Regions from separate parts of the Staphylococcus saccharolyticus genome, predicted to be linked through region 3. Evidence: predicted binding sites of a transcription regulator. Region 3 holds the regulator's gene; each other region holds the start of a gene.
The links. Region 3 encodes Rex, which represses fermentation and respiration genes when NADH is low (regulators of the CRP and FNR family bind a similar motif). Its sites were predicted from a motif close to TTGTGAAATATTTCACAA; they were not measured.

Region 1: the regulator Rex is predicted to act here: its motif matches at 5,097-5,114, upstream of nirB (nitrite reductase large subunit NirB).
Region 2: the regulator Rex is predicted to act here: its motif matches at 3,609-3,626, upstream of adhE (bifunctional acetaldehyde-CoA/alcohol dehydrogenase).

The regions. Positions count from the first base shown of each region.
Region 1 covers NZ_UHDZ01000001.1:548,229-554,652, reverse strand. Annotated here, with positions in the region: gene DYE57_RS02460 (nitrate reductase subunit alpha) at 1-1,166, opposite strand, end outside; gene cobA (uroporphyrinogen-III C-methyltransferase) at 1,322-2,257, opposite strand; gene nirD (nitrite reductase small subunit NirD) at 2,248-2,562, opposite strand; gene nirB (nitrite reductase large subunit NirB) at 2,562-4,970, opposite strand; gene DYE57_RS02440 (sirohydrochlorin chelatase) at 5,327-6,046, opposite strand; gene DYE57_RS12215 (class I SAM-dependent methyltransferase) at 6,406-6,424, opposite strand, start outside.
Region 2 covers NZ_UHDZ01000001.1:1,943,023-1,949,446, reverse strand. Annotated here, with positions in the region: partial or broken gene hisC (histidinol-phosphate transaminase) at 1-266, shown strand, start outside; partial or broken gene DYE57_RS09545 (5' nucleotidase, NT5C type) at 395-905, shown strand; gene adhE (bifunctional acetaldehyde-CoA/alcohol dehydrogenase) at 979-3,588, opposite strand; partial or broken gene DYE57_RS09535 (diacylglycerol/lipid kinase family protein) at 3,907-4,838, opposite strand; gene DYE57_RS09530 (S-Cys-Gly-3M3SH uptake peptide MFS transporter) at 5,052-6,424, opposite strand, start outside.
Region 3 covers NZ_UHDZ01000001.1:862,344-868,767, reverse strand. Annotated here, with positions in the region: gene DYE57_RS04150 (sucrose-6-phosphate hydrolase) at 1-307, opposite strand, end outside; partial or broken gene DYE57_RS11815 (LacI family DNA-binding transcriptional regulator) at 573-1,526, opposite strand; partial or broken gene DYE57_RS04135 (ammonium transporter) at 1,662-2,900, opposite strand; partial or broken gene DYE57_RS04130 (sulfurtransferase TusA family protein) at 3,075-3,301, opposite strand; partial or broken gene DYE57_RS04125 (YeeE/YedE family protein) at 3,326-4,399, opposite strand; gene DYE57_RS04120 (hypothetical protein) at 4,485-4,766, opposite strand; gene DYE57_RS04115 (redox-sensing transcriptional repressor Rex) at 4,895-5,530, opposite strand; gene abc-f (ribosomal protection-like ABC-F family protein) at 5,890-6,424, shown strand, end outside.

The DNA.
Region 1 (6,424 bases), 310 kb from region 3:
TGCCCCATTGTCCCATTTGGAACAAGCAATTGTTGGCTAATATTGTCTTGAATAACTGGTTTCCATGCACTATTCTCACTAGACATTCCTAAATCACTTGCACGTAAAAAACGCCCTGCTTTATAACCATTGTCATCTTCATCTAACATAATGACAAATGGCATATCAGAATACTGTTTAGCATAATTAATGAACTTGTCATTTGGATTATTTTCATAAAATTCCTGTAGAATCACATGTGTCATTGCTTGTGCAACTGCAGCATCAGTACCTGGGTTTGGTGCTAACCAATTATCAGCAAATTTTACATTCTCCGCATAATCTGGTGCCACTGAAACAACTTTTGCACCTTTATATCTCACTTCAGTCATAAAATGTGCATCGGGTGTACGAGTCAATGGAACGTTGGACCCCCACATAATAATATATGATGCATTGTACCAATCACTAGATTCAGGTACGTCAGTTTGTTCACCCCAAATTTGAGGGGATGCTGGCGGTAAATCGGCATACCAGTCATAAAAGCTCAACATTTCCCCACCGAGTAAATTAATAAATCGAGCACCAGAAGCATAACTAATCATTGACATTGCTGGAATTGGGGTAAAACCAGCAATTCGATCTGGGCCATCCTTTTTAATTGTGTATAAAATTTGCGCAGCAATGATATCTGTGACATCTTTCCAATTAGCTCTTACATGTCCACCTTTACCTCTTGCTTCTTTGTATTGCTTTGCTTTATCCTCATCTTCGACTATTGATGCCCACGCCGCAATACGATGACCATTATTTTCATCAAGCGCTTGAGTCCACAAATCTAATAACTTACCTCTGATGTAGGGATATTTAATTCTTAGAGGACTATACTCGTACCATGAAAATGAAGCACCTCTAGGACACCCTCTAGGTTCAAATTCAGGCATATCTGGACCACAACTTGGATAGTCTATTTGTTGGTTTTCCCAAGTGATAACACCATTTTTAACAAATACTTTCCAAGAACATGAACCGGTACAGTTAACACCATGCGTTGTTCGCACAACTTTATCATGGCTCCATCTTTCTCTATACATTTTTTCCCATTCTCGACTTTTATGTTCCAAAACTGACCAATTTCCATTAAACTTTTCTGTTGGTTTAAAGAAATTTAATCCAAATTTTCTCATTTATATTAATCCTCCCACCATAAAAGGTTTAATCCTCACTCATACATGTATCATGTAATTTAATTGTACATTTTTTCACAATATTTTTATATTAGGGATTTACCTATTTGATTACGGGGAATCCCTAGAAAAAGAGGCACCCAATGTGCCTCTTTTTAAACATATACATATTCAATTTCTTTGTATTGCAATAGCTCATTGTATAAATGTTGTTGTGAAACATGATAATGGTGATCAAAATCTATCAGACATTGGTAGCCATCTTCATATAGTTCTTCAGCTTTAGCGAGTGCTAGAGGTTTATCTCCTTTGATAACATAGTACTTGTGCGACAATATTTCATGTTTACATATTGAAGTATTATCAAAGTATGATATTAAATGTCCTAAAATACATATTCCCGGTCGACCATCTAGGTGATGTAATGTTAATTCATGCTCAATCGTACTAAGTGTTCCGGTAATAATTTGTTGGTTAAAACACGAAGCATTAAAGACAATAGCAATTGGATAGTCTTCATCTGTATATGTTTCTATTTGTTTGAGAATATGGCCTAATCGTTTAATCCCCATATAAATTGCTAAAGTTCCACCATTAATAAGATTTCGTATATCTGTATCATGATCAATAGAATCTTTAAAATGACCAGTTGAAAATGTCACACTTGGTGCAACAGAGCGCATTGTTAGTCCCATATTCATCGAAGCTACAGCTGCACTAGCTGACGTTATTCCTGGAACAATTTCATAGTTAATTTGATGCTTTGCTAGTGTATGAACTTCTTCAGTAATTCTACCAAAAATAGCAGGATCGCCACCTTTTAATCGCACTACATATTGATAATGTTTTGCAGCTTCAACTATTTTCAAATTAATTTCTTCTTGTTGAATATGTTTAAAGTATGGCTTTTTACCTACATTAATAACTTTTGTTTCAGGAGATGCATATTGCAAAATTAATGGATTAACTAAACGATCATATAAAATAACATCTGCCTTTTTAATTAACCGTTCCGCTTTTTTAGTTAATAAGTTTGGGTTTCCTGGTCCTGCACCTATAAGGTAAACTGTGCCAGGTAATTCTACAGACATAAATAAACGTCCCCGTCAATCACTTCTACTTCGTATGTTTCTACACAGCCCGTATCTGGCTCTTGCACTTCACCTGATTTCAATGCAATTTTTTGATCATGCAAAGGACAATACACGAAATCGCCGCTTACAGTTCCCTCAGTTAATGGTCCTTGTTTATGTGGACACATATTTCCTATCGCGTAAATATCTCCATTTTCAGTTAAAAATATACCTATTTCTTTCCCATCTACAACGACTTTTTTACCAATTTGTGGTGCCAACGCTTCAACACGAGTTACTTTAATTTTCTCAATGGCTCTCATTATTTCACCTTCTCAACTTCAAAGATTTTTTGTTCGTTTTTATCTTCAACAATTGCTTCCCATGGTTCTTTTTCAACTGCTTTTTTCGCTTCCATGATTCTTAAATATAACGCTTTTTGTTTATCTTTATTTAATACGATATCTTTAACATTATCGAATCCCATACGCTCTAACCATGGTGCTGTTCTTTCAGCATAAATACCTGTTTCCCTATAATATTGCATAATTGCTCCACATAGCTGAATCACTTCATCTTCAGTTTCCACAGTAGTTAATAACTTACCAACTGTTACATCAGTGCCGCCGTTTCCACCGATATAAATTTGATAGCCATTTTCAACTGAAATAACACCAAAGTCTTTAACACCAGATTCAACACAGCTTCTTGGACATCCTGAAACACCCATTTTAAATTTGTGAGGTGTATCTATATATTCAAATGTCTTTTCAAGTCTAATACCTAGTCGAATCGTATATTGTGTTCCAAAACGACAAAATTCTTTACCTACACAACTTTTGACTGAACGTGTCTTTTTACCATAAGCTGACGCAGAACGCATACCTAAATCTTCCCATACTTTCGGTAGCTCTTCTTTTTTCAATCCATATAGACCAACGCGTTGTGAACCTGTAACTTTAACAAGTGGCACATTATATTTTTTAGCTACTTCGCCTAATCTAATCAATTGATCGGCGTCAGTAACTCCACCACGCATTTGAGGGATGACTGAGAAAGTTCCATCATTTTGAATATTTGCAAGATATCTTTCGTTAGCAAAACGTGAATCTTTTTCATCATGATGCTCGAATGGATAAACCATATTTAAATAATAGTTAATAGCAGGTCGACATTTAGGACATCCATTTTTATCTTTGAAATCTAAAACATGGCGGACTTCTTTAGATGTTTTGAATCCTTTAGCTCTAATTTGAGTAACAATTTGATCTCTTGTTAAATCTGTACAAGGGCAAATACCTGAAGGTTTAGCCGCTACAAAATCATCACCGAGTGTATACTGTAACAATTCGCCAATCTGTCCTTTACATTTACCACATGAATTACCAGCTTTAGTAGCTTTAGTTACTTCATCAACTGATGTTAAACCTTTTGTCGTAATGGCATTTACAATTGTTCCTTTATCAACGCCGTTACATCCACAAATTATTTCGTCATCATCCATATCCGCAATTGACGTAGTTGCATCCTCATTGCCTTTATGAAGTAAAGATACGAGTGTATAATCTTCAAGTGTTTCGTGTTTTTTCATCATGTTATAAAATCTTGAACCATCATCTGTATCGCCATAGAGTACAGCTCCAACAACTTGTCCTCCACTTAAATAAACCTTTTTATAAATATTATCGACACTGTTGAAGATTTCTACACCATGTACCTCATCATTTTCAACAATTTGTCCAGCGCTATATAAATCACAACCTGAAACTTTTAAAGATGTAAATGTTGTAGAACCTTTATAGCCATCTGATTCTTTACCTGTTAAATAATCTGCAAGTACTTTACCTTGTTCATATAGAGGTGCTACTAAACCATAAACTTTTCCATTATGCTCAGCACACTCTCCTACAGCATATATGTTAGGATCTGACGTTTGCATATAGTCATTTACTACAATTCCTCTATTAACTTCAAGTCCACTGTCTTTAGCAACTTCAGTATATGGTCTTATGCCTACAGCCATGACAACTAAATCAGTCTCTATGACACGACCATCCGACAATTTAATAGCTTCAACATCTTCATCGCCTATAATTTCTTTAGAGTTTGCTTGAAGTTCAATTTTCATTCCTTGTTTTTCTAAATCTGCTTTAAGCATCTCTCCAGCTTTATGGTCAAGTTGCATTTCCATTAACCAATCAGCTAGATGCAGTACAGTCACTTCCATTCCTTGATCTAATAAGCCACGTGCACATTCTAATCCTAATAGACCCCCACCAATAACGACTGCATGTTTTTTTGTTTTCGCAATTTCAATCATTTTATTGGTATCATCAATTGTTCTCCAACCAATCACACTTGGAAAATCGAAACCTTTGATAGGTAATACAAAAGCTTTAGAACCCGTAGCAAATATACAAATGTCATAATCAACAGTGACACCTTTTGAAGTAGTTAAAACTTTATTGTCTCTATCTACTTTTTGAACAGGATCATCAGTAATAAGCATAATATCATGTTCTTCATACCATTTATATGAATTCATGATTATATCTTCAAGAGTCATCTTTTTTTGTAAAATATTTGATAACATAATTCTGTTATAGTTCGGATAGGGTTCTTTTCCGATTATTGTAATATCAAATTGCGAATCCAAACGCTCTAGGATTTCCTCTATCGTTCTCAAACCCGCCATTCCATTACCAATCATTACTAATTTTTGTTTCATCATACTTATATGCCCCTTCTATCACTTTAAATTTTAATTAAGAACCTAAATGCAAAATTATAAAAAGGTTAGATGTTTGATTTTTGTGTTTCTTACTTCACTTTTATCTTATACCAAAAATCAATATTTTTGTGATTATATTCACATTTTCAGGTAAAATCGGGGAATTCCCTAATATTCGTAAAATGTATAAAATCCCGATATTGTAGCTGTTTAAAAAGAAGGTTTTAAGCCTATTTACATCTATCTATTAACCGTCAAAAATATTAAAAAACCTTAGAAAGATATGTATATTATCCTTCCAAGGCAATCACTTTTTGAATAAATATCATTAACATTGACTTATGTCTGCTCCTTTTCTAAACACAAAGTTCTTCTAGTTTTTCTCTGATAATAAGTTTCAGAATATGGTCAAAGTTTATTGATGGCGTAATATGTATGTCACTAAAAAGCGTCATTTGATCAATAAATGTTTTAACCTTATTGACTAAACGTCCATCAAATAAAAATAATGGAACAATAATAAGCTCATCATAGTTGTTTGAAATCTCATCTAAATCGTTTCTAAATGACAATACACCATATAGCGCTCTTGCGTGTATAAGATGATCAGTATGAATACTTTTTACAAAAGCTTTAAGTTCATCATGTGCTTTTGTAAATCTTCCACTCCCATTACCATGTGCGATAACAACTGTTGCTACTTTTGAACCTTCTTTTAACTGAACATCCGCAATTCTTTTCTCAACTAACTCTGCCATATAAGGATGTGTTCCAAGTGGTTCACTCATTTCACTAACAATATGAGGATATTTACCATTCATCTCTTTTAAAGTTTGGGGAATATCACTGATATAATGCATCGTACTAAAAATGAGTAAAGGAACAATTCTAAATCTAGTTACGCCTTGCTGAATCATGCTTTCCATTGTTATTTCAAGATTTTGTGTATCACTTTCAAGAAATGCCAACTCATAATGATATTGTTCATCTTTTAAAAGCGTAGTTATAAACTCTTCTAATGCTTTATTTTGATCTCCTTTCCTCATTCCATGTGCAACTAAAATATTTCCTATCATTATCATCCCATCCTTTGTAAAATTGATTATTAATAGTTGTAAAATATTAAAAAATAAAGCACGTGATGTCATTATTTCTGACAAAAATTTTAAATTTTTAATTATAAGTTATATAATAAATACGTTGGCAGTTTACAATTATGTCTAAAATCAAAAACAATATTATTTATAACTAATGCAAATTACTTAATAACGTGTATGCTAAACACAGGAACTGGATTATAAAATGCGCTATTAAACGGACTAACTCTTTGATGCGTTGTAAAATCGATTTCGACCTTAGATGCACCAATTTCGTCTAGTAATTATTGGTCATATAAAGGTCTTTCGCGATGATTAATCAAAATTTTCCTTTTAAGTTACTCATATTTCTCGAGC
Region 2 (6,424 bases), 1.1 Mb from region 3:
TAGAAGATCAAATATATTTAAATGAGATTACTCAAATAAATGCGAAGGAGCGTGAGAAATTCTATCAAATTCCACAAAGTGAGCATTTTTTACCAAGTTAAACTAACTTTGTTTTTGTGCAAACAACAAGGAGTAAAGAATTATATGATGAATTATTAAACGTCGGATGTATTACAAGACAATTTACAAATGGAGTAAGAATTACCATCGGTTTTCCAGAACAAAACGAGAAAATGTTAGCAGTATTGAAGCAGTTTAAATATTAAAACATATGATTATGAAATCATTTTTTGATTTTTTAAAGACGTTATACCATATATAAGTAAGTTCAATTGTATAAATATAGTTATTATACTATATACTGACAACATAAATAGGGAGTGTAAAGAGTTAGATGCGACAAAAAATTGCTATAGATATGGATGAAGTTCTTGCTGATACTTTAGGCGCAGTGATTGAAGTAGTGAATAAGCGAACGGATTTAGGTATCACAGTTGAATCTTTAAATGGTAAAAAACTAAAGCATATGATGCCCGAGCATGAAGGCTTAGTTGCAGAGATATTGAGGGAACTAGACATTTAAATGTCATATCTCATACACAGGAAGTTGTTAAAAAGTTAAATGAACAGTACGATATCTATATTGCGACTGCAGCTATGGACGTTCTGACTTCATTTGAGTGGTTATTAGAATTCTTTCCTTTCTTAGAGCCTCAACACTTTGTCTTTTGTGGTAGAAAGAATATTATTAATGCAGATTTTCTTATTGACGATAATCCAAAACAACTAGAAATTTTTGAAGATAAATCTATAATGTTTACCATCATAATGTGAATGAACATAGATTTGATCGCGTAAGCGGTTGGAGAGATGTCGAAAATTATTTTAATTCTATTAAAGAGTAATGAAAAATAAAAAGTCATAGGTTACATTTTAGGATGACCTATGACTTTTTTATTATGTTATCAATTTGTGAAATTATTTTTCATAATCATAAGCTGTTTGAATAATGCCTTTAAGTTCACTTATTAATGGTTCTTTAGGGTTGGCAGTTGTACATTGATCTTCAAAAGCTAATTCAGCCATTCTATCTATAGTAGAATTAAGCACTTCTTCAGTGACGCCTTGTGATTTTAAATTCATATCGATACCGACTGAACATCCTAAATCGTAAACTGCATTAGCTAGAGCTTCTACCAATTCTTCAGTTGTGTTTCCTTTAAGTCCTAAAAATCTTGCAATATCTGCATAGTTAGTATCTGCTCTAAAGAAGTCATATTTAGGAAATAGAGCATGTTTTTGAGGATCTTTAGCATTATAACGAATAACATGTGGTAATAAAATAGCATTCGTTCTACCATGTGAAATGCCATATTCTCCGCCAATTTTATGTGCAATAGAGTGTGAAATTCCTAAAAACGCATTTGCAAATGCCATACCAGCCATTGTTGAAGCATTATGCATTTTTTCTCTTGATAATTTGTCATTATCATATACTGATGATTTTAGGTAATCAAATGATAGCTTAATTGCTTGTAAGCTTAGGCCTCTTGTGTAATCAGAAGCCATTACAGAAACATAAGATTCTATCGCATGTGTCAAAACATCCATCCCTGTATCAGCAGTGACACTTTTAGGGACACTTAATACAAATTGTGGATCGACAATAGCTATATCAGGTGTTAAAGCGTAATCTGCTAGTGGATATTTTACATGTGTTTCACTATCAGTAATAACTGCAAATGGAGTTACTTCTGAACCGGTACCTGATGTAGTAGGAATACATATTAATTTAGCGTTTTCAGGTTTTCCAATTTTATAGGTACGTTTACGAATATCTAAGAATTTTTGTTTTGCTCCAAAAAATGATGTTTCTGGGTGTTCAAAGAACATCCACATCGCCTTGGCTGCATCCATTGCAGAACCGCCACCTAGAGCAATAACTGTATCAGGTTGGAAATTAATAAACATTTCTAACCCTTTATAAACTGTTTGAGTTGATGGATTTGGTTCAACTTCGTTAAATATTTTGATTTGAGGTTGGTTTTCTCGGCGTCTTAAAACACTTTCAACTATATCTGAGTAACCAATTTTTACCATTCCAGGGTCACATACAATCATTACACGCTCAATATTTTCCATCTCTTTCAGATACATAACTGAATTTTCTTCAAAATAAACTTTAGGTGGAAGTTTGAACCATTGCATGTTATTACGACGTTTAGCAATTGTTTTAATATTTAATAAGTCTACTGCACTTACATTATGAGAAATAGAGTTTCTACCATAAGAACCACAACCTAATGTGAGTGATGGGATTAATTCGTTATACATATCTCCAATTCCTCCAACAGCTGAAGGTGTATTTACTAACACACGACAAGCTTTCATTTTAAGTCCGAAGGTTTGTTGTAACTGACTATCTTCTGTGTGAATAACGGCTGTGTGACCTAAACCTCCAAATTCTAGAGTTTCTTCACAAATTTGGAGAGCGTGTTTTGCAGATTTTGCTGTCACCAATGCAAGTACTGGTGATAATTTTTCACGTGATAATGGATAATCTTTTCCAACACCATCAATTTCTGCTACTAATAATTTAGTGTTTTGTGGCACACGAATACCTGAGAGTTGGGCAATATCAACTGCAGATTTACCTACAATATCAGGTTTAACTGCAGTTTTATCTTCATTCATGATAGCATCTTCTAATTGTTGAAGTTCGTTTTTGTTAACAAAGTATGTTTGATGTAATTTAAATTCTTTAACGACCTCTGTGTAAACTTCTTTGTCAACAACCATGACTTGCTCAGAGGCACAAATCATACCATTATCAAATGTTTTAGAACCTATAATATCATTAACTGCACGTTTAATGTGTGCAGTCTTTTCAATATAAGTAGGGACATTACCTGGACCAACTCCTAACGCAGGTTTACCTGTTGAATAAGCAGATTTAACCATTCCAGATCCTCCAGTTGCAAGTACTAAAGCAATATCTTTGTGATTCATTAATTGTTTAGTTGCTTCAATTGATGGTACATCTATCCATTGAATAATATCCTTTGGTGCTCCTGTTTTAATGGCAGCTTCTAATATAACTTCAGCTGCTCGTTTTGATGATTGTTGTGCACTTGGGTGAAAGGCAAAAATGATTGGATTACCCGTTTTGATAGCAATCATTGCTTTGAAAATTGTCGTAGACGTAGGGTTAGTAGTTGGTGTAACACCGCAAATGACACCTACAGGTTCAGCAACATATGTTAATCCTTTTTGTTTATCTTCTCCAATAATACCTACAGTCTTGTTTTTTTTAATTGAATTCCATATGTACTCTGAAGCATATAAATTTTTAATTGCTTTATCTTCATATATACCTCTACCAGTTTCATCGTAAGCTAGTTTAGCTAGATGCATATGCTGATCAACAGCGGCCATACTCATATGATGGACGATTTGATTAATCTCTTGTTGAGATTTTTTAGATAATTCTTTTAGAGCTTTTTGTCCTTTTTCTGCTAATGAATTAATCATTTTTGCGACTTCTTCTTTGTTCATTTCATGATTACTTTTTTCTGATATAGCTAACATATACAACCACTCCTTAGAGATTGTGAATTATTTCACAAATATTATAGTACACCTTTTTCTAAATTAAAAGAAAATTTAGAATGATAGATGTGTAAATGTGATTTTTATATGAACAACTAGTTATATTATCTGTTATATCGTAAATATAGAGAAACAGCATATTTAATAGTATAGAGGAACATTTGTAATTTTAAAAAATTCATTTTTGGAGGAAGAAAAATTTTTGTGGTAAAAAAATTAAGTACGAAATAAAAAATCGTAACTGATTTATTTTTTAAATTAATTGTAATTTGAATAAATATTGGAAGTCGATTGTATTTAATCGTTGAGTTCAGTGACAGTAAGAAGTTGTATTGTTTTTGGTAACACTTTGATTTCAATTGGTTTTTCTAAACTTATTTCGCCATCAATATCTATTTTCATAGTCGGTTCTGTAGAAAGTGAAATGTGCTTGCCAGATAAATGATCAATACCTTCTGTAATTTCATTCCAATTCATACTATCACGTTTTTTGAAAATATCATTCAAAATACTAAAGCTTTGATCATTTTGATCATTGAAAATAAAAGTATTTGCTTCACCATCTTGAGGAGATAAATCTGTTAAAGGAATTCGTCCACCACCAATGTTAGGTCCATTAGCAATAAGTATCATTGAGGTATTTCCTTTCTTCTCTTTACCATCTATATTAAGTGTAAAATCAAATTTACTAGGATTAAGTAACGTTTTAACAGTAGAGTCAATGTAACTGAGTTTGCCAAAAATGTCTTTTGAATCTTCTTGAACATTTTCTGCATTTTGAACGATTAACCCTAAACCACCAAAGTTAAGTACATATCTATTATTGACTTTAAGAATATCATAAGGTTGCACTTGTGAAGTTAATAATTGTTCGCTCGCATTTTTAAAATTAGGATGAAGATTTAATGTCTTAGTAAAATCATTAAATGTACCTCCAGGAATAATTCCAATAGGTAATTCTAAATCATATTGCATAACACCATTAACCAGTTCATTAACAGTACCATTCCTCCTAAAATAAATAAAATATCTGTATCTGAATCATAATTGTGATGTTTAATATTTTCACAGTATTTTATAATGTCTCCTTTTTTTTCACTTAACTGAATAGAGAGACGTTTGTACATGGAGCTTAAAGATTTGGTGACTTCACCAAGGCCATCATAAATATTTTTTAACCCACTATGTTCATGATAGAAAAGAACACCATGATTGTATCTATTTTTCATAAATGTATGCCCACTTTCATAAAAATCTATTAGTGATAGAATTACCCGATTTTTTAGAAATTAAATGATAATTAATCATTATTATAAAATAAAAAGTTGGATTATTGTAACAAAATTGTGCTAAAATTGACGATAAATAGGGTTAGTGTTTTGATAAGTGGATATAAAAAAGCTGCCGACATCTGTCGACAGTTTCAGTTTAAAATATATGGTTTAACGAATCCCTTTCATAGCTTTGGTAATTTTAGGTGTGAAAACTAAAATAATTAGAGTAATCACAGCTGCAGTTACACCTAAGAAGATAAAATAATTTGTTTGACCGAGTGGTTTAATTAATTTAACTAAAGTACCATTTAAAGCTTGTGCAGAAGCATTCGTCAATAACCATAAACTCATCATTTGTGCGTTAAATGCCTTTGGTGCTAACTTAACAGCTGCACTATTACCTGTAGGAGATAAGCATAATTCACCAACAACACAAATAATATATGAAAGAATAACCCAATTCACTGAGAAATGTGTGTCACCATATATATTACCAATAATACCTATAAGGATATATGACGAACCTGCTAATAATGTACCGATAGCAAATTTGATAGGTAAGCTAGGTTGCTTTTTACCTAATTTTTGCCATATAGCAGAAACGACAGGCGCAAATAGTAAGATAAATAATGGATTAATTGATTGGAAAATAGCTTCTCCAAAATTTGTTTTCCAACCGAAAAGATTCACTTTCATATCTGAATGTTCAATTCCATATATATTTAAAACGTTAGACCCTTGTTCTTGAATAGCCCAGAATAACATACCTAAAATGAATAGTGGTATAAACGCTTTAACTCTTGAACGTTCTGTATCAGTAACTTCTTTACTGCGAATCATAGTTGTAAAGTAAATGATAGGTAGAGCAATACCTAAAATAAGTACTGTATTACTCACTAAATCAAAGGATAGTGTATGAGTGATATAAGAAATAATTAAAACTATAGCAATAATTGCGACAATAATACCAATGATAGTGCTATACTTTTTCTTTTCAGCAGATGATAATGGGTTAGTTGGTTTCATGCCCACATTACCTAAAGTCTTGCGATTGAATAAGACGTACCAAACCAATCCAAGTGCCATACCGATAGCTGCGATTAAAAAGCCACCATGGAAATTCTTAATATCAATAAAATTTTGCAATATAATTGGTGAAATTAATGCACCAAAATTGACTGACATATAAAATATAACAAATCCTGCATCCATTCGAACGTCATTTTCTGGATAAAGTCGACCAACAATATTTGAAATATTTGGTTTCATTAAACCTGAGCCTACTATGATAAAGAACATGGAAGTGAATAAACCTACCATTGCAAAAGGTAAACTTAAACAGATGTGACCTATGATAATTAGTACGGCACCAATAAGTGTTGCCCCTCGTGTTCCTGTAATTCTATCTGCTATCCACCCACCTGGAATAGAAGACATATAAATGAGTGCTCCGTATACGGACATGATTGACATTGCTGTTGTTTTATCAATGCCTAGTCCGTGATCTTGGATTGCAAAATACATATAAAAAATAAGCATTG
Region 3 (6,424 bases):
TATCATATTTTGTATCTGGTTCAAGAATAGGACCTTGAGGTTCAAAATGTACTAAATCCTCACTTTTATAATTAAACCAATATTTTAAACCATGCACAGCCCCTAATGGAAACCATTGATGTGACACATAATAACTTCCATCAAAATATATAAGTCCATTAGGATCATTGAGTAAACCTGTTTCAGGTTGAATATGAAATGTTTGTCTATATGGAGAAGCCTCAACTTGTTGTTTAAGTTGTTCAAGAGTATTTTCATCAGCGTCCTCTATGCGTTGATATCTCTCTTCACGAGTCCATTCTGCCATGTTCTCCCTCCTGCTCTCGACTAATTCTGTATTCTGAACTTAATCATTTTAACATATCACACGTGATTAATGATGATGTTTCAAACAATTTCGATAAAGATATGCAGTTAAATTTAATTAAGTTTTGATATTTGTAAAAATAAATTCCAATACTTCTTCTTAGTATTTAACTTTTCAAAATGCTATCGCGATTATTTTATATTTAGATTATCATTTTAATTGGTATCGGTTCCAAATTTTCAAAAAATAAAATTCCTTAATAACATCAATTCGTTACGACAGGAATTTTTATATTAAGCTCCGTCTGTTTATCATTAAGCAATTGGTTAATTACTTTGAATGCTTGTTCACCCGCTTCAAAGTAATTAAAATGCACCGTATGAATTGCAGGTGTTACAATTTGAGTCATAGGATCTCCACCAAAACCATAAATTTCTTTAGTCTTAAAGCATTGTGGGTGATCTGAGCAATATTTGTGAATTGCAAAAGCAATTGCATCAGTGGCACCTACTAACGCGTCAACTTTATGTAACTTACTTAACTGCCTTTCAACATGTTTCATAGCCTTGTCATATTTAAAAGATGTTTTGTAATTTGTGGTCGAACTTCATAATTTTTAAGTGCATCTACAAAGCCTTGCTTACGATGAACACCAACAGCAACATCCTTCTCACTTACACTAAAGAACTGAATATTTCGATACCCTTTTTCTCCAACTTGTGTACCTATTTCATATCCAGCTTCATAATCATCATGAAAAATACTATGTAATTGATGATGTTCTTGACCAACAATAATAACAGAAACATTTATTTTTTCAATCACTTCAATATGTTGTGAAGTTATATTTGTAGCCATCAATACGATACCATCAACTTTACTTCGTGATAAAGTTTCTAAAGCAGTGATTTCAGCATACATTTCCAAACCTGTATAGTTAAGCATTAACTGATAATTATGGATGTTGGCACTGATGTATTAACCCTTTAATTGTTTCATCAACCGCATAAGAATTCATACGTGGAATAATCGCACCTATTAAATGAGTACGTCGAGCACGTAAACTTTGCGCAAATTGATTTGGCTGATAGTTAGTATCCTCAATAACTTTTGTTAATTTTTCTTTTGTGTTATGACTCACTGAACCATTGTTTAAAAATCTTGAAACAGTACTTTTTGAAACACCTGCTAATTTTGCAATATCGGAAATATTTTTCATATAAAAAACTCACCTATCATGATATCAATAACTTATACTTATTTTATCATAAGTGTAATCGCTTTAAATAATTATCATAAGTTTAGTACATGTAAATTGATAAGATAGATGAGTCACTTAATATAATCATAAATTTTAAAATTTCATATGGCGATTAAACTTGTTTAGTTCACCATAAAAATATGCTTTTTCGCCATGAACAATCTCGTCAAGACCTGTCTTATCTTCTTCTTTAGTCGTTGCTAAAGGTGTAAATACTTTTATTATTCTAGCGATGATGTATGTAACTATTGCGCTAAATATAACTGTTGCTATAGCAACGGTAAATTGAATAAGTATAATTTTAAAGTCTCCTGTATAAATTAATCCATTTTCAACAGCGTCATTCACTTGGTGTGATTGGAATACTCCTGTTAGTACTGCACCAAGTACACCACCAACACCATGAATACCAAATGCATCCAAAGCATCGTTATACTGCAATTTAACCTTAATTAAGTTAATCACAATATAACAACCAATTCCACCAATAATTGCAATCAACGTTGTACTAAGGTAACTGACATATCCTGCAGCTGGCGTAATTGCTACGAGACCAGAAAGTGCACCTGATAATAACCCTAAAAGACTTGTTGTTTTCTTAAGTACATATTCGAGTATTAACCAACCAAATGTGCCTGCACTAGCAGCAATGACAGTATTGACAAAAGATGCCAAGGCAATTTGATCGAATGTGAATGCACTACCAACATTGAAACCATACCATCCTAACCATACTAAAATACCACCTATTAGCGTGATGAGTAGGTTATTTCTCTTGTTTCTTACCAACCCCTATCACTATACCTAAAATCAATCCAGATACACCGGATGTAATATGGATCACTGTACCTCCAGCATAATCAATGGCACCTAATTTAATAATCTATCCACACCCCAAACCCAGTGAGCAACTGGACTATAAATGAGCACAACCCATAATCCTACAAAAATAACATACGGTATAAATCTCATTTTTTCAGCTATAGAACCTGATAAAATAGAGATGGCTATCGTACAGAACATCATTTGGAATAACATAAATTGTGCTAAGGGAACGTGAGGACTTAACACTTTAGACGTTGCAAAGCCTACGTGGTTTAAACCTAAAAATTTCAAAACACCTAACCAATCATTTCCCTCATCGAAGCTGATTGAAAAGCCAATGACCATCCATACAAAAGTGACGATAACGATAGCAGTCATACTTTGCATAACTGTATCTAAAGCATTTTTTGATTGGACAAGTCCTCCATAAAATAAACTTAATCCTGGAGTCATTAACCAAACTAATAATGTACATAGAAATAGAAATATTGTATCATCCATATTCATTCTTACCACTTCCTTTATCAACATCATAATGAGTGATTTATGGAAGTGCAAAATTTGGTAAGGTAATATTACACAATATGTAAATTTAAATAACACTAAAGTGATTAATTCAATTTTTATTGATATAAAAAACTAGCGAATTTAGCATTCGCTAGTCAAACTAATTTAAAATAATTATGCTTTTTGTACTGTAATTGTCCAAGATGCATCATCAAGTTGTTCATAGTTAGTTAAAGGGTAGCCATTTTCAGCAGCCCAATTGGGTATGGATTCGGTTGCTTGAGTACAATCAAAATCAATTTTTAATTCGTCTCCATGTTTTAATTCCAACATTTTCTTTTGAGCTTCTATATTAATGGGAATGGACAAACCATTCCTACTGTACCCAGTTCATGTACCATATCATATAAACCTCCTTAAATGATTTAATCGCTTACGCTACTTGCTGTAGCAACATTCGTTGATGATTGACACAATTTTTTCATCGGTCTCACAAAAATAAAGTAACTCATAAACCAAACACCAATAATCATTGAAGCAAGTCCTATCCACCCTTGCCAACTCATAACAGCTGTTTCAACTAATCCGTTACCAATAGAACAACCTCCTGCTACTGACGTACCAAAGCCCATAAATATGCCACCTATTGCACTATTTCGAATCGTTGTCTTATCTGGTAAGCACCACTTAAATTCTCTAGAACCTCGTGCTGTTATGTAAGAACCTACAAAGATACCTAAAACCAATAAGACTCCCCAATCAATAAACTTAGTATTCCCAGTAATAAGAAAATTTATTAAATTGGCAGATGGTGTAGTAATACCTAACCATGAAGTCTACCCGTAGATTCACTCATTGGCCATACGGGTAGTGCGATTAACCCCACTACAATTCCTGCAATAAATGGATGATATCTTTTTTCAAATAGATAATGTCTCATTCCTCTATAATTTTGTTTTAATGTAGGAACAATCACCTTTGGTTTACTTAATGTCTTAACAACTACAACGGTAGTGATTATTGTCAAAATCAAAACAAGTATCCAATTGGGTACACCTATCGTTTGAGACATACTCGAGCTTGTATGAGTAGGTTCATTTATAAAACGCATCACTGGCAATAAAACGCCATTTTTTGTTACAGCAGAGGTCATTGAGTACTAAGATTATCCAACTGCCAATCAATCCTTCACCTGCTCTATACCATGTACCTGTAGCACAACCACCCACTAACACAATTCCTATACCAAAAATAAAAGAACCCATAACAGTACCTATGATTGGAAAGGTATGGGTAGGAACTATAATTACATTAACACCCGTAAGAATAAGCAAACCAATACTTTGTATTGTAATTGTAACAAGTAATGCATAAAACATCTTATTATTTTTTTGAACATACATATCCCTAAAGCCACCTGCTAGGCAAAAGCGTGTTCTTTGCATTACAAAACCTAATAATACACCGACCATAAGTCCACTAATAATCATCCATAACATTTTTACCATACTTTTCCGATATAAATATAAGGTGTTATAGTAAAAAAGGAATCTTTTTGCAAATATTCAAAATTTTAATATTAGTTTATGCTAATTCTTTTAAAATATTAATGAGCTCTTCTTTTGAAAATTGACTAAACTTATACCATTCATGATCACTATAATAAATAAATAATTTATGACCTAGTAATCCCTTTACATGTTTATATCTAACAATTTTAGTCGTGTCAAATTCAACACTAAAGGGGGTAAGCTCTTTTCCATAAGCCTTAAAAGTCAGTGTATTTCCATCTATTGCAAGCCTACCTGGAACTATCATTATACGTTGAATATGCGGCTTAAATGTGCAATTGGCTTCTATACTCATAATGACATCACACCTCATCTATTTTTATATAATTAATTATAATATATCATTTTTTCTTAAATAAAAAAGCACCCTCCAATGAGGATGCTAATATTAGCATTGTAATGCTTTTTGACTTTTTTAAAAAATTATTTACTATAATTTTTCATAAAGAATAACAATGATTGTAATTCAATACCAAAATCAATATGATGAACTTGTACATCTTGAGGTGTTTTAACTCGACTTGGTGTAAAATTAAGTATACCTTTTATACCAGCTTTAACAAGTTGATTAACAACTTGTTGTGCTACTTTCTCAGGTGTCGTTAAAATTACGACATCGATATCTTCCGCTTCAACTGCCGATTTAATTTCATCGCTATGTTTAACTACTACATTTCCAATTTCTTCGCCAACGATGTGTTCTCTAACATCAAACGCTTCTGTAATTGTCATCTCATCATGAATTGAGAAATTATATGTAAGTAACGCACGTCCTAAGTTCCCTACTCCCACAATAGCGATTTTAATTTCATCGCTTTCACTTAGCTCTGATTTGAAAAATTCCAACATACTATCGACATTATATCCATAACCTTTTTTACCTAATTCTCCAAAATAAGAAAAGTCTCGACGAATAGTTGCTGAATCTATTTGTAAAGCTTCACTGATTGCTTTTGAATTTACTCGGTCAATCCCTTTAGATTTTAGAATACTTACAAATCTATAATATAAAGGTAAACGTTTTAGAGTAGCTCGAGGAATTTTAGTGTTCTCTGGCATTCATTTTGTCCCCCTTGAAGTTTGAATTAATGCTATTTTAAGTATTCAAACACGTAGTCAATTAAGTTGAAGGCTCTTTTTAAAATACAAATAATTGCCTACAACGAATACTTAAATATTATACATTATTAAATTTTAAAAATAAATATCTCAGTTTCATGTAAGCAATGAATACTGTAAAATAGAGATAATTGAGTATAATAAACTTTTCTTATCCCACCGAATTGATTGTAGATAGTTTTTTATTTCCAATAAAAAAGTTAATAATTTATAATTCCCATAAAATAAAATTAATAAAAAAACTAAGTGTTTATATATAGTTTATACCTAAATAAACAAATTAGAAAGGTGAGAATCGAATGATACTTTTACAACTTAATGACATCTCAAAATCGTTCGATGGTGAAGATATCTTTACAGACGTCAATTTTGAAGTTAAAACTGGAGAACGTATTGGAGTTGTCGGCCGTAACGGTGCTGGTAAATCAACTTTAATGAAGATTATAGCAGGCGTAGAAAATTTTGATAGTGGTCATATTTCTAAAATTAAAAATTTAAAAATGAGTTATTTAACACAACAAATGACTCTTGATTCTGACGCCACTGTTTTTGAAGAAATGTCAAAACCGTTTAAACATATAAAAAATATAGAAGAAATGTTTAAATCAGAAACTGATTGGTTCGCCACACATACTCATGAATATGAAACTGAGACTTATCGTGAACACATTGAAAGATATGAATCGTTAACCAATCGTTTTGAACAACTTGAAGGCTATCAATATGAAAGTAAAATAAAAACTGTACTTCACGGACTTCATTTTACTGAAAAAGATTTTAATAAGCCAATTAATGATTTCTCTGGTGGTCAAAAAACACGTCTTTCACTTGCTC